DNA from 2 places in the Streptomyces sp. NPDC058001 genome. Region 2 is predicted to be linked to the other one. Evidence: predicted binding sites of a transcription regulator. Region 2 holds the regulator's gene; the other holds the start of a gene.
What was found. The regulator HspR, encoded in region 2, represses chaperone genes until heat shock. The targets are predictions, from matches to a motif close to TTGAGNNNNNNNNNCTCAA.

Region 1 (7,597 bases), on a different contig from region 2:
GGCGGGCGCCGCGACACCCTGCACGGCGGAAGGACCGTACCGCGCCCCTGGCAGGAGGCGCTCAACTGGTTCGTGTCGTCGTACCCGCTGCTCGGCGGGATCGCGGCCGGGATGACCCTCGTCGCCGACGCCGAACTCGCCCGCGCCCATGACATCTCCGTGGCCGCCGTCAACGCCGGGGCGGGCGAGATCTACGTCAATCCGCTGAGGCGGCACACCGACGACGAGTGGCGGTTCATCCTCGGCCACGAGATGCTGCACGCCGCGCTGCGGCACGGCGACCGGTGCGGCGCCCGCGACCCGTACCTCTTCAATGTCGCCGCCGACTACGTCATCAACGGCTGGCTGCGCGAGATGCGCATCGGCGAGATGCCCGAAGGGCTGCTGTACGACCTGGACCTGGCCGGTCTGTCGGCCGAGGAGGTGTACGACCGGATCGCCGGTGACCTGCGCCGGATGCGCCGCCTGGCGACGCCGCGCGGCAAGGGGCGCGGTGACATTCTCGGCGAGCCACTGGTCCGGGGGCCCGCGGACTACGTCGACCTGGACGAGTTCTACCGCCGTGGCCTGGTCCAGGGCTTCGATCTGCACGACCGCCAGGAGCGCGGTCTGCTGCCCGCGGGACTGGTCGAGGAGATCCGGGCGCTCAGCCATCCGCCGCTGCCGTGGGACGCCCGACTGGCACGCTGGTTCGACGAGTTCGTGCCCCGCCCGGTCCCCGTCCGCCGCTACGCGCGCCCCGCTCGCCGCCAGGCCGCGACGCCGGACATCCCGCGCGCGGGGCGCCACTTCCCGCCCGAGGAGATCGCCCGCTGCACCTTCGGCGTCGTCCTGGACACCTCCGCGTCGATGGGTTCGACCCTGCTCGGCAAGGCTCTCGGCGCCATCGCCTCGTACGCCGCCGCCCGCGACGTACCGGCCGCGCGGGTCGTGTTCTGCGACGCGGCCCCGCACGACGCGGGATACGTCCCGGTCGAGGACATCGCCGGGCGGGTCCGGGTCAGGGGCCGTGGCGGCACCGTCCTGCAACCGGCGATCGATCTGCTGCGCCGCGCCGACGACTTTCCCGCCGCCGCACCGGTTCTGGTGATCACCGACGGGTGGTGCGACGTGCTGCGGATCCGCCGCGAGCACGCCTACCTGGTGCCGCAGGGCGCGTCCCTGCCGTTCACGCCGCAGGGACCCGTCTTCCGCGTGCGCTGACGCCGGATGTGGTCGGATGGTGGACACGGAACCCGGCAACGGGTCCTGAACCGAAAGGGATTCATCGTGGCAACCACGCGCACCGCACACACCGTGTGGGAAGGCAACCTCCTCCAGGGCAACGGCGTCGTCACCTTCGACTCCTCCGGCATCGGCGACCAGCCGGTGTCCTGGCCTTCCCGGGCCGAGGCGGCGAACGGCAAGACCAGCCCGGAGGAGCTGATCGCCGCCGCGCACTCCAGCTGTTTCTCCATGGCGCTGTCGCACGGCCTGGCGGGTGCGGGTAACCCGCCCACCAAGCTGGTGACCTCGGCCGATGTGACGTTCCAGCCCGGTGAGGGCATCACCGGGATCCACCTCACCGTCGAGGGCACCGTGCCCGGTCTCGACGAGGACGCGTTCGTCGCGGCGGCCGAGGACGCCAAGAAGAACTGCCCGGTCAGCCAGGCACTCACGGGGACGACGATCACGCTGTCCGCGAAGCTCGCCTGACGCCGTACGGCCTCCGCGGTGCCGCGGTTCCCCTCGGGGGAGCCGCGGCACCGCGCTGTTTCCGGGCGCGGGCCACACGGCCCACCGAGCGCCGGTCGCGGTCTCGTGCGAGGGAATGTCCCAGCCGTGGGGTTGACAGTGGCGCACTCAAGTTTTGTGATGGAAGGAGTGAGAGACCCGGTGGGCCGGAAGGGGAACGGACATGTCGCGAGCGGTCGGGATCGATCTCGGGACCACGAACTCGGTGGTGGCCGTCCTGGAGGGCGGCGACCCCACGGTGATCGCCAACGCCGAAGGCGCCAGGACCACGCCGTCCGTCGTCGCCTTCGCGAAGAACGGTGACGTCCTCGTCGGCGAGGTCGCCAAACGGCAGGCCGTCACCAATGTGGAGCGCACCGCGCGCTCCGTGAAACGCCACATGGGCGACCCGGACTGGCGTTTCCCCGACCAGGGCAACATCGACGGCACCCGCTACACCGCGCAGGAACTCGCCGCGCGGGTCCTCCAGAAGCTCAAGCGGGACGCCGAGGCATATCTCGGCGAGGACGTCTCGGATGCCGTGGTCACCGTGCCCGCTTACTTCGACGACAGCCAGCGCCAGGCCACCAAGGAGGCCGGCGAGATCGCCGGACTGCGGGTGCTGCGCATCATCAACGAGCCCACGGCCGCCGCCCTCGCCTACGGCCTCGACAAAGGCGACGAACAGACCGTCCTCGTCTTCGACCTGGGCGGCGGCACCTTCGACGTCTCGCTCCTGGAGATGGGCGACGGCGTCATCGAGGTGAAGGCCACCAACGGCGACACCCTGCTCGGCGGCGACGACTGGGACCAGCGGATCGTGGACCACTTGGTGAAGCAGTTCAAGAACGGGCACGGCATCGACCTCGCCCAGGACAAGATGGCTCTCCAGCGGCTGCGCGAAGGCGCCGAGAAGGCGAAGATCGAACTGTCCTCGTCCACCGAGACCACGATCAACCTGCCCTACATCACGGCGTCCGCCGAAGGCCCCCTGCACCTTGACGAGAAGCTGACCCGCGCCCAGTTCCAGGAACTCACCGCGGACCTCCTGGAGCGCTGCAAGGCCCCCTTCCACCAGGCCGTCAAGGACGCGGGCGTCAAACTCGCCGCGATCGACCACGTCATCCTCGTCGGCGGCTCCACCCGGATGCCCGCCGTCACCGACCTGGTCAAGGAACTCACCGGCAAGGACCCGCACAAGGGCGTCAACCCGGACGAGGTCGTCGCACTCGGCGCCACTCTCCAGGCCGGTGTGATCCGCGGCGACGTCAAGGACGTCCTGCTGCTCGACGTGACCCCGCTGTCCCTCGGTATCGAGACCAAGGGCGGCATCATGACCAAGCTGATCGAGCGCAACACCACGATTCCCACCCGGCGTTCGGAGATCTTCACCACCGCCGCCGACAATCAGCCGTCCGTCGGCATCCAGGTCTTCCAGGGCGAGCGCGAGATCGCCGCGTACAACAAGAAGCTCGGCGTCTTCGACCTCACCGGGCTGCCGCCCGCGCCGCGCGGGGTGCCGCAGGTCGAGGTCGCCTTCGACATCGACGCCAACGGGATCATGCATGTCTCCGCCAAGGACCTCGCCACCGGGCGCGAGCAGAAGATGACCGTCACCGGCGGCTCCGCGCTGCCGAAGGACGACATCGACCGGATGATGCGCGACGCCGAGCAGTACGCCGAGGAGGACCACCGGCGCCGCGAGGCCGCCGAGACCCGCAACCAGGCCGAGCAACTCGTCTACCAGACCGAGCGGTTCCTCCAGGACAACACGGACCGGATCCCCGCGGAGACCCGTAACGAGGTCGGCGACGCCGTCAGCGAACTCAAGACGCTTCTCTCGGACGAGGCCGACACGGCCGCGCTGCGCGGAGGCGTGGAGAAACTGGCCGCGGTGAGCCAGCGCATGGGCCAGGCCATGTACGCGTCGGCGTCGGGCGGCGGGGGCGCCCCGCAGGCCGGTACGGACGGTACGGGCGACGCCGGTGGGCCCGCCGATTCGCGCGGCGACGACGACGGTGTGGTCGACGCGGAGATCGTGGACGACGAGCGGGACGAGCGGGACACCAAAGGGGGCGCCGGGGCCGCGTAAACGCTTACGTACGCGTTTACGTATCCCACGAGTCGCGGTAGTCCCGCAGGAGTTCTATCGTGCGGTCCGTCGACGCGGCCAGTGCGGACATGTGGTCCAGGACCTCCAGATACGTGACCACCTCGGGCCGCGCGTCGAGATACACCGCGCCGGTCAGGAACTCGCTGTACACGAGGTCCGGCAACTCCGGCTCCGCGAAGCGGAACAGCGCGAAGGGCCCGTACGTCCCCGGGTGCGGGCCCCGGGCGAACTCGGCGATCTGGAGCGTGATGCGGGGTTCCTCGGCGGCTTCCACGAGCCGCTGTGCCTGCTCCCGCATCAGCGCGGGTCCGCCCACCGGTCTGCGCAGTACCGTCTCGTCCATCACGACCCACAGATGCGGCGCTTCGGGGCGTCTGAGCAGTTCCTGACGGTCCATCCGCAGCGCGACATGCCGGTCGATCTCGCCGGGCTTGCGCTGGCCGAGCGTCCCGGCGGTCATCACCGCGCGGGCGTAGTCCTCGGTCTGGAGGAGTCCGGGCACGAAATGCGGCTCATAGGCGCGGATGACCTGCGCCGCGCCCTCCAGGCTGACGTAGAGGCTGAACCAGTCGGGCAGCACATCGCTGTACCGCTGCCACCAGCCGGGCTGGTTGGCCTCCTCCACCAGGGACAGGAATCCGTCGACCTCGTGCTCCGACACGCCGTACGACATCAGCAGGACCTGTACGTACGGGACCTTCAGGGTGACCTCGGCGGTCTCCATACGGCGGACCGTGGCGGCGGTCACGCGCAGGGCGCCCGCCGCCTCCTCCCGGGTCAGTCCCTTCGACTCCCGGAGTTCCTGAAGACGTCTGCCCAGCACTACCTGACCCACGGTCGGCGCCGGCCGCCGTTCACTCACCTTCACGCCTCCCCATGCGCCGATCCCCGCGCAGTCTGTCATGGCCCCGCTACTGTCCGGGGGCACTCCGGCTTTCACGTGGAAACTAACGTTCCGGTCATGTCCCGAGTGCCCGAAGATAGGTGACTGTGGCCGGATCCGCCGGGACAAATGTCTCAATGGCCAGTTCTGCGACAGTCACGTCCATCGGCGTGTTGAAGGTGGAGATCGACGACACGAAGGACAGCACCCGCCCGTCGTGCTCGATCCGGAGGGGCAGCGCGAAGGGCACCGCCGGGGCGCTGACCGGCTGATCGGCGCCTTCCGAGGAGTCCTGGCCGTCCGCGAAGGGATACGCGGCGACCTCCTCGTACAGGTCGCGCAGCGCGTCGGAGCGGTCCAGGGCGATCTGCCGCCGCATCTGGTCGAGCAGATGGCCCCGCCACTCGGGCAGATTCCGGATCCGGGGTGCCAGGCCCTCCGGGTGCAGGGTGAGCCGCATCGAGTTCAGCGGCGGCGCGAGCAGCCACTCGGGGACGCCCTCCAGGAGCATCGCGATACCACGGTTCGCGGCCACCACCTGGTAGGTGGCGTCCACGACGACGGCCGGATACGGCTCATAGCCCTGGAGGAGTTGGTCGAGCCCGGCGCGCAGCCCGGACAGCGCCGGGTCGTCCAGGGGTGTCTCCGGGAACCGGGGCGCGTAGCCCGCGGCGAGCAGCAGGGCGTTGCGCTCACGGACCGGGACGTCGAGGTGGTCCGCGAGCCGCAGGATCAGGTCCTCGCTGGGGCGGGAGCGGCCGGTCTCGACAAAGCTGATGTGGCGGGCCGACGAGTCCGCGCGGAGCGCCAGTTCCAGCTGGCTGACCCGGCGCCGCTCCCGCCAGCTCCGCAGCAGCGGGCCGATTCCCTTGGCCGTAGGGGCGGTTGCGGTCGGGGAGCCGAAGGCGGCGGGTGCGGCGGTCGTCATACCTCGACGGTACGCGGTGGACGGCGCCGACACCGATCGGGATCCACGGCCTCTGGTTCAGGCCAGACGCGCCGCCGAGCGTGAGTCAGTCGCGGACGCCCGCCTGCTCCGCCACCCCGCGCCGCAGGGCGAGTGCGGCGGGTACGACGGACGCGACGACGGCGAGCACCGCGCAGGCGCCCACGGCCGCCCCGACCGCCGTCCAGGGCATCGCGGGCGTGGTCCGCACCGACAGCTGGCCCAGCGCGCCCCACATCCCCGCCAGATTGATCCCCGCGACCAGGAGGCCGAGGATCCCGCCGACCGCGACCACCGTCACGAGGGACTGCACGCGGCGGTGCGGCTGCGTGAGAAGCGGCCCACGCTGCCCGTCCTGGTACTCAGCCAGTACGTCCAGCGGGCGTACGCGGCGGATCTGCTGGACTCGGGTGACGGCACGGGCGTCGGCTATCTGCTGAAGGACCGGGTGGGGCAGGTCGAGGAGTTCGTGGACGGCGGCACCGTCGTCGACCCCGAGGTCGTCCGCCAACTGTTGCGCCGCCGCCGTGATCCGCTGGAGCGGCTCACCCCGCGTGAGCGGGAGGTCCTGGCCCTGATCGCCGAAGGCAGGTCGAACGCCGCGATCGCCCGCGAGCTGGTGGTGTCCGACGCGGCCGTGGGCAAGCACATCAGCGGCATCCTCACCAAGCTGGACCTGCCCCCGGCGGACGACACCCATCGCAGGGTGCTGGCGGTCCTCGCGTATCTGCGTGCGTGACGCCGGGGGTCGAGCGGTCGGTACGGGCCTACACCCGGGTGAAATCCATGATCCAGTTGGTGAGCCAGTCGCCGTCCTCATCGGTCCTGAACGCCTGCTCCCAGCGCGCCGACGTCGGTGTGACCTGGAGCCACAGAAAGCGGACCCGAATCGGCGTGCCCGCATAGCTGTCGTCGCCCTCGAAGACTCCCCGCCCGTCGTCGCCGAAACCGCCCCTGACCGGCGGTTCCAGGGTGCCGGTCCGGCTGGACGACCAGTACAGCGACCACTCCTTCGCCGCCGGGTCGAACAGGCGCAGCGTCGCCCCCTTGAACCCCTGGCTCGGGCAGTCCATCTCGTCGACGTTCGCCGCACCGTCGAACAGGGCCCAGCAGCGGTGCGTCGCCGGGAACTCCTGCCAGCCGCTCGACGGGTCGAGGTAGTTCTCGCGCCGGCGGTTCCTGATCGTCCAGTCGCCGTGCAGGAAGTCGAAGTCGTGGGCGGTGGTCATGAGCGGTCTCCTGTCGTGCCCTCGGCGAGGGTGTCGGTGAGGTAGGCGTCGAGGTCGGGCACGTCGGGCGTGAGGATGTGCCGTACCCAGGCGTTCCGTTCATGGCCGATCGGCGGCAGTTCCCAGACGCAGCCGATCCACGGCAGGGACGGCACCACGAAGTGCGTGGGATCCCGGTCGGGGCAGCCGAGCACCGGCTGCCCGGCGGCGGCGTTGCGGTAGTGCAGGACGTTGTCCCACACCCAGCTGTACGCGTTCAGATACGCGCCGTCGTCGCCGCCCCGGTGCAGCACCACGAAGGTCGCGGGCGGTGTGCCGTCCGGCTCGGGCAGCAGCTCGGGCAGGATCGCGTACGCCGCCTTCTCCACGTCCGGCGCGATCCCGCCCGGCTCGGCGGTGACGTGGTAGCGCTTGATCCGACGGCCGGCCACCTCGATCGGTGCGGGAACGGTCAGGAACTTCTCGGTGAAGGCCATGCCCGCACGTTAGGGCTCCTCCCCTGACACCTTCTGTCAGGGAAGCCGGGGGCGGATACTGGGCCGGTGCGCGCCGACCGACTCGTCTCCCTGCTGCTTCTGCTCCAGAACCGGGGCCGGATGACCGCCGACCAGCTCGCCGCCGAGCTGGAGGTGTCCGTACGGACCGTCTACCGCGATGTGGAGGCCCTGCACACGGCGGGCGTCCCGCTCTACGGCGAGTCCGGGCACGCCGGG
Region 2 (7,597 bases):
GCCTGCGCGAGGCGGCCGAGAAGGCCAAGATCGAGCTGTCCTCGTCCACCGAGACCACGATCAACCTGCCCTACATCACGGCATCCGCCGAGGGCCCGCTGCACCTGGACGAGAAGCTCACGCGCGCCCAGTTCCAGCAGCTCACCGCGGACCTCCTGGACCGCTGCAAGACGCCGTTCCACAACGTCATCAAGGACGCGGGCATCAGCCTCTCCGAGATCGACCACGTGGTCCTCGTCGGCGGCTCCACCCGCATGCCCGCCGTCGCCGAGCTGGTGCGCGAGCTGACCGGCGGCAAGGACGCCAACAAGGGCGTCAACCCGGACGAGGTCGTCGCCATCGGCGCCGCCCTCCAGGCCGGTGTCCTCAAGGGTGAGGTCAAGGACGTCCTGCTCCTCGACGTGACCCCGCTGTCCCTCGGTATCGAGACCAAGGGCGGCATCATGACCAAGCTGATCGAGCGGAACACCACGATTCCGACGAAGCGGTCCGAGATCTTCACGACGGCCGAGGACAACCAGCCGTCGGTCCAGATCCAGGTGTACCAGGGCGAGCGCGAGATCGCCGCGTACAACAAGAAGCTCGGGATGTTCGAGCTGACCGGTCTGCCGCCGGCCCCGCGCGGGGTCCCGCAGATCGAGGTCGCCTTCGACATCGACGCCAACGGCATCATGCACGTGACCGCGAAGGACCTCGGCACGGGCAAGGAGCAGAAGATGACCGTCACCGGCGGCTCCTCGCTGCCGAGGGACGAGGTCAACCGGATGCGCGAAGAGGCCGAGAAGTACGCGGAGGAGGACCACGCCCGCCGCGAGGCCGCCGAGACCCGCAACCAGGGCGAGCAGCTCGTCTACCAGACGGAGAAGTTCCTCAAGGACAACGAGGACAAGGTCCCCGGCGAGATCAAGACCGAGGTCGAGACCGCGATCGCCGAGCTGAAGGAGAAGCTCAAGGGCGAGGACACCGCCGAGATCCGTACGGCCACCGAGAAGGTCGCCGCCGTCTCGCAGAAGCTGGGCCAGGCGATGTACGCCGACGCCCAGGCCGCGCAGGCCGGTGCCGAGGGTGCCGCGGGCGCGGGCGCCGGACAGGCGAAGGCCGACGACGACGTGGTCGACGCGGAGATCGTCGACGAGGACCGTGACCGGAAGGACGGTGCCGCGTGACGGAAGAGACCCCGGGCTTCGACGAGCAGCACGAGCCCGCTGATGTCTCCTCCGGCGCCACCACCCCTGACGACGCCGCCGAGTCCGCCGGGTCCTCCGCACAGGAGGGCCCGGCGCCCCGGACGGGAGACGCAGCAGCACAGACGGCCGGCCTGACCGCCCAGCTGGACCAGGTGCGTACGGCGCTCGGTGAGCGCACGGCGGACCTCCAGCGGCTCCAGGCCGAGTACCAGAACTACCGCCGACGCGTGGAGCGGGACCGGATCGCGGTCAAGGAGATCGCCATCGCGAACCTCCTGACCGAGCTTCTGCCCGTGCTCGACGACATCGGCCGCGCGCGGGAACACGGCGAGCTGGTCGGCGGGTTCAAGTCGGTGGCCGAATCCGTGGAGACGGTCGCCGGGAAGATGGGCCTCCAGCAGTTCGGCAAGGAGGGCGAGCCCTTCGACCCGACGATCCACGAGGCCCTGATGCACAGCTATGCGCCGGACGTCACCGAAACGACGTGCGTCGCGATTCTGCAACCGGGGTATCGAATCGGCGAGCGGACCATCCGCCCCGCGCGGGTGGCCGTCGCCGAGCCGCAGCCCGGCGCGCACACGGTCAAGTCCGACACCTCGGAGAACGCCGGAGCGGGCACGGAGCCCGCCGAGGTCAAGGACAAGGAGAACGGTGGCCCGGACGAGGGCTGACGTCTCACGTAGCGGAGAGGAGGGACGTCGGGGATGAGTACCAAGGACTTCATCGAGAAGGACTACTACAAGGTTCTCGGCGTCCCCAAGGACGCCACCGAGGCCGAGATCAAGAAGGCGTACCGCAAACTCGCCCGCGAGTTCCACCCGGACGCCAACAAGGGCAACACCAAGGCCGAGGACCGCTTCAAGGAGATCTCCGAGGCGAACGACATCCTGGGCGACCCCAAGAAGCGCAAGGAGTACGACGAGGCCCGCACCCTCTTCGGGAACGGCGGGTACCGCCCCGGTGGCCCCGGCGCGGGCGGCGGCTCGTTCAACTTCGACCTGGGCGACCTCTTCGGCGGCGCCGGACAGCCCCAGGGCGGCACGGCCGGCGCCGGTGGCTTCGGCGGCGGGCTCGGTGACGTCTTCGGCGGCCTGTTCAACCGTGGCGGCGCCGGCGCGGGTACGCGTACACAGCCCCGGCGCGGCCAGGACATCGAGTCCGAGGTCTCCCTGAGCTTCACGGAGGCCGTCGACGGGGCCACGGTGCCGCTGCGGATGTCGTCGCAGCAGCCCTGCAAGGCGTGTTCGGGCACCGGCGACAAGAACGGCACCCCGCGCGTGTGCCCGACGTGTGTCGGTACGGGACAGGTGTCGCGCGGCGGCGGGGGCGGCTTCTCGCTCACCGACCCGTGCGTCGACTGCAAGGGCCGCGGTCTGATCGCCGAGACCCCCTGCGAGGTCTGCAAGGGCTCGGGGCGCGCCAAGTCGTCCCGCACCATGCAGGTCCGTATCCCCGCGGGCGTCGCGGACGGCCAGCGGATCCGGCTGCGCGGCAAAGGCGCACCGGGCGAGCGCGGCGGCCCGGCCGGCGATCTGTATGTGGTGGTGCACGTCGGGGCGCACCCGGTGTTCGGCCGCAGGGACGACAACCTCACGGTCACCGTGCCCGTCACCTTCGCGGAGGCGGCGCTCGGCGGCGAGGTGAAGGTGCCCACGCTCGGGGGTCCCCCGGTGACGCTGAAGCTGCCGCCGGGCACGCCCAACGGCCGCACCATGCGGGCCCGTGGCAAAGGCGCGGTCCGCAAGGACGGCACCCGGGGCGATCTGCTGGTCACGGTCGAGGTGACGGTGCCCAGGGATGTCACGGGCACGGCGCGGGACGCGCTGGAGGCGTATCGCGAGGCGACCGCGGGAGAGGACCCGCGGGCGGAGCTGTTCCAGGCCGCGAAGGGAGCTTGACGCATGGACGGCCGTCGAAGGCAGAACTCTTTTGTCGGCAGGGCGTATGAACTCACCGACGAGACGCCGGTGTATGTGATCTCGGTGGCCGCCCAGCTCAGCGGACTCCACCCGCAGACGCTGCGTCAGTACGACCGTCTCGGCCTCGTCTCCCCGGACCGCACCGCGGGCCGGGGCCGGCGCTACTCGGCCCGCGACATCGAACTGCTGCGCCAGGTGCAGCAGTTGTCGCAGGCCGAGGGCATCAACCTCGCCGGTATCAAGCGCATCATCGAGCTGGAGAACCAAGTGGGCGCGCTCCAGGCCCGGGTCGCCGAGCTCCAGTCGGCCGTGGACGGCGCCGCGGCGACGATGCGTCAGCGTGAGGCGGCGGTGCACGCCTCGTACCGCCGTGATCTGGTGCCGTATCAGGAAGTGCAGCAGACCAGCGCGCTCGTGGTGTGGCGTCCGAAGCGGCCCACCGAGTAACGGCGGCCCTGAGAACGGGGCGGCGCACTGGAGGGGCGGGGGCCGAACAGAGCGATGCCCACGGCCGGTTGAGGAGGAACCGGCACGTGGGCTCTGAGGCCCCGGCCGGCCAGGGGGATTGGCCGACCGGGGACACTCCGGAGCGATGTAACATCCCCCCCCGGGCTCGCCCCGCGTTCATCTTGCTTCGCAGTGGTACGCCTCCACCACCGTCATCTTGTTGCAATGTCCGGACAGGGGGCGGGGACAAGGGGGCCCACCCAGGGTGAAATGGGTGGAAGCCGCGCCAGGAGGAACACCATGCAGTCCACCGTCGACGGCGCGTCCGGCCATCCCCATGGTGTGGACGACCTGTGCGAGGCCGCCGAGCGCGTGTACATCGCCGCGCTGACCTGCGGCCGTATCCCGCGCGCTGACGCCCAGGAGGCGCCCTGCCTGGTCGAGTTGGCGCTGCTGCATCCGGACCCGGCCGACCTGGCGTGGCTGCTGCCGCAGTCCCCCCAGCGGGTCATGGCGCGGATGCTCGGCCGGATCCGCGACGACCTGGCCGCCGCCCACCGCGGGACGGCCCAGGCCGCTGCCGCCGCCGAGCGGTACGCGGCCTACGCCACCGGCGGCCCGGCGCCGGCCGGCGACCTCCGGGTCCTGGAGGGCAAGGACCGTATCCGCGCCGCGATCGACGAGGCGTCCGACGCCTGCACCCGGGAGATGCTCACGGTGCACCCCGACGGGATACGGCGTGAGTTCTCGCTGGCCTACTCCCTGCCCCGGACCCTCGCGGTGACCGGTCGCGGCGTACGGATGCGGACCCTGTACACGCACGCGGCCCGGCACGGTCACGGGTTGCACGAGTATCTGGAGCGGATGAACGGCGATGTGGAGGTCCGGACGCTCGACGAGGTCACCGAGCGGCTGCTGATCTTCGACACGGACGTCGCGGTGATCCCCGCCAACGCGGACCGGACGATCGCCCTCGAAGTGCGCCATCCGGCCGTGGTCACCTTCCTCGCCACCGCCTTCGAGCGGCTGTGGCGGCTCGCCCTGCCGTTCGACGTCGTGCTGCCCGAGATGGCGGGCCCCGACGGGATCACCCACCGGGAACGCGCCATCGCCGCGCTGCTCGCGGAGGGCCACCCGGACGCCGAGGTGGCCCGGCGGCTCGGCATCAATGTCCGCACCTGCCGCCATCACATTCGCAAACTCCATGAGGTGCTGGGCGCGTCCAGCCGTACGCAGCTGGGTGTACGGCTCGTCCAGACCGGCTTGGACACACCACCCCGGCCACCTCAGCCACCCCAGTCGCCGACCGTGCCCTAACCGCGCTCCAGCATCCCCGACTGGCCGATCAGATAGCCGAGTTGGGCGCGGCTGCCGCTGCCCAGGATGGTCGCGAGCTTGGCGATGTGGACCCGGACCGTGCGGACGTTCATCCCGAGGCGGACGGCGATCTTCTCGTCCGTGAGCCCCTCGACCAGGAGGCCCGCGATGGCCCGCTGGCGGGTCGTGATGCCGTCCGTGGACGTCTCCTGCGCGGCGCGCGGCCACATCGGTGTCGCCATGTGCCAGAGCCGCTCGAACGTCGTCACGAAGAAGTTGACGAGCGCCGGGTGCCGCACCTCCAGGGCCACCGAGTTGTCGGAGCTGGCCGGGATGAAGGCGATCCGCCGGTCGAAGATGAGCAGCCGCTCGGTGACCTCGTTCAGGGTGCGGACCTCGACATCGCCCCTCAACTCCTCGAAGTGCGCGAGCACGGTGGGGGAATGGCGCGAGGTGTGCTGGTAGAGGGTGCGCATCCGGCCGCCGCGGGACAGCATCTTCTGCTCCCGGGGCAGGGCGGTGGCCAGGACCGGCGCGGGCCGTTTCCCGCCGGGCTGCACGGTCAGCATCTCGTCGGTGACCTCGAACGCGGCCTGTTCGATGGCGCTGTCGATGCGTTCGAGACCCCGCAGCACCGTGATGGCGGGGGTCTCCGGGAGTAATCCGGGCCGACTGCTGAGCGCGAGCAGCGGCTGGAACGTCTCCGTGAGCCGCTCCTCGCGGCGCCGCTGCCGGGCGATGTCGTCCTCGATGGTGCGCAGCAGATGGTGCAGCGCGACGGCCGGAGGGGTCGGCCGCAGCCACTGCGGGTCCTTGAGGTCGGCGTGCAGCAGGCCGTTGTCGACCAGACAGGGCGCCGGTACGGAGTCCCGTACCGGTACCCGGCCTTCGTGCAACGCGCGTGCGTAGAGGCGGTTGCCCGCCTCGCACAACTCCTCGACTCCGTGAGTGTGGGGCTCAGCAGTCACGTGGAGGTCACCGCTCCTGTTCCAGAATTCCCGACTGGGCGATCAGATAGCCGAGTTGAGCGCGGCTGCCGCTGCCGAGGGCGGCTGCCAGCTTGGCGATATGGGCACGGCACGTACGGACGTTCATCCCGAGACGGCGGGCGATGGCCTCGTCGACATGGCCCTCGACCAGGAGTTGGGCGATGGTGCGCTGAACCCGTGTGATGCCGTCGGGCGCCGACTCGGAGGGGGTGGCCTCGGTGAGCGGCGTGGCCCTGCGCCAGAACTGGTCGAAGACCGAGGCGAGATAGTCGACCAGGCCGGGGTGGCGCAGCTCCAGGGCGACCTGGCGGTCCTGGCGCGCGGGGATGACCGCGACGGTCCGATCAAAAATGATCATGCGGTCGATCAGCTCTTCGAGGGTCCGCACCTCCACCCGGCCGGCGTCGATCTGTTCGAGATACGCGAAGATCCCGGGGCCGTACCGGACGGTGTGCTGGTACAGCGTGCGCATCCGCACGCCCCGGTCGAGGATCTCCTGTACGCGTGCGAGTGACTGCGACAGGGCATCGTAATCTCTGACGCCTCCTGGCTGAATCATGAGTATCTCGTCGGCGCACTCGGCGGTCGCCCCGTCCAGGACGGCGTTGATGCTCTGGAAACCTTCGAGGATGGTGATCGCGTGGGTCGTCGCGGGGGTCTGCGCGGTGATGGCCATGAACGGCTCGAACGTTTCGGTCAGATCCACCGACAGCCGGCGCCGGTCCTGGATCTCCCGTTCGATCGGATGCAGCCGCTGGGCGAGTACGGAGGTCGGCGGGACCGGTCGCAGCCAGTTCGCGTCGTCCGGATCCGGGTGCAGAAGGGCGAATTCGACCAGACACGGTGCCGCTTCGGCGTCCGCGCGGGCGATCCTCCCGGTACTGAGCGCCGCGGCGTACAAACGTGCACCTTCACCGCATAGTTCGGTGATGGAGTGAGGATGTGTCGTTTTTGCGTCGTTTGTTGTCAAATCTCCACCCCCCAGGGTCCTGAACGTGCAAGAACATGATGCATCGCCCCTGTGGCCCCGACGTGCCGGAATGAGACATCGTCTAGGTGGTGCGGGGGAGAGGGACCCATCAAGTGAGGACGAAGCCGACCATGTACAAGAAAATGCTTCGCTCGGTGCTTGCTATCGGTTTTGCCGTGGCTGCGTTCACCGCGGCGGCTCCGGGTGACATCTCCTGGACCAGCTCACCGGCCAAGGTGGCGGGCGACATCTCTTGGACCAGTGGCCCGACGGATGACATTTCGTGGACCAGTGGGCCCCTGGGATCACAGGGATCCCAGGGAGACATCTCCTGGACCGGCGGGCCGTCGGTCGCGGCCACCACGGACGCATGACCACGCCACCCGACGACCGTTCGTTCCGGCGTGAAATGGCCACCGCCTATCGCTCCGGATGGCACTTCGTCGACCTCGTCACGGCGATCCCCCATGAAGGCGACTCGCTCATGGTCACCCTGTTCGGTGAACCAGTAGTCGTCGTACGGGACGAGGACGAAGACGTGCGGGCATACCGGTGTCTGCGGAAGCCCCGGGGGGCGCCGCGGCCCGTCCGCTGTGCCGTCCGGTACGGAATGATCTTTGTGAATCTTGACCAGCGCGACCATGAACAAGTGGTCGAGCGGGATACCCCCGAAACCATCTCCGCCACCCCCCGCAGTGCCTGACGCGATTCCCCCGTCGTAATAAATCGCGCAGGTGCTTCCCCCCAGCAGCGGGGGCCCCCGGGGCC

Region 1: a site for HspR is predicted at 1,828-1,846, ahead of dnaK (molecular chaperone DnaK). Genes of this name have one in related genera too.

The regions. Positions count from the first base shown of each region.
Region 1 covers NZ_JBHVQT010000008.1:324,651-332,247, reverse strand. Annotated here, with positions in the region: gene ACFVT5_RS21820 (hypothetical protein) at 1-1,203, shown strand, start outside; gene ACFVT5_RS21815 (OsmC family protein) at 1,270-1,695, shown strand; gene dnaK (molecular chaperone DnaK) at 1,898-3,805, shown strand; gene ACFVT5_RS21805 (helix-turn-helix domain-containing protein) at 3,822-4,688, opposite strand; gene ACFVT5_RS21800 (helix-turn-helix domain-containing protein) at 4,786-5,637, opposite strand; gene ACFVT5_RS21795 (hypothetical protein) at 5,723-5,968, opposite strand; partial or broken gene ACFVT5_RS21790 (DNA-binding response regulator) at 5,957-6,394, shown strand; gene ACFVT5_RS21785 (hypothetical protein) at 6,423-6,884, opposite strand; gene ACFVT5_RS21780 (hypothetical protein) at 6,881-7,360, opposite strand; gene ACFVT5_RS21775 (helix-turn-helix transcriptional regulator) at 7,427-7,597, shown strand, end outside.
Region 2 covers NZ_JBHVQT010000010.1:16,775-24,371, forward strand. Annotated here, with positions in the region: gene dnaK (molecular chaperone DnaK) at 1-1,166, shown strand, start outside; gene grpE (nucleotide exchange factor GrpE) at 1,163-1,858, shown strand; gene dnaJ (molecular chaperone DnaJ) at 1,892-3,085, shown strand; gene ACFVT5_RS24845 (heat shock protein transcriptional repressor HspR) at 3,089-3,553, shown strand; gene ACFVT5_RS24850 (LuxR C-terminal-related transcriptional regulator) at 3,854-4,870, shown strand; gene ACFVT5_RS24855 (LuxR C-terminal-related transcriptional regulator) at 4,867-5,838, opposite strand; gene ACFVT5_RS24860 (helix-turn-helix transcriptional regulator) at 5,846-6,829, opposite strand; gene ACFVT5_RS24865 (hypothetical protein) at 7,200-7,532, shown strand.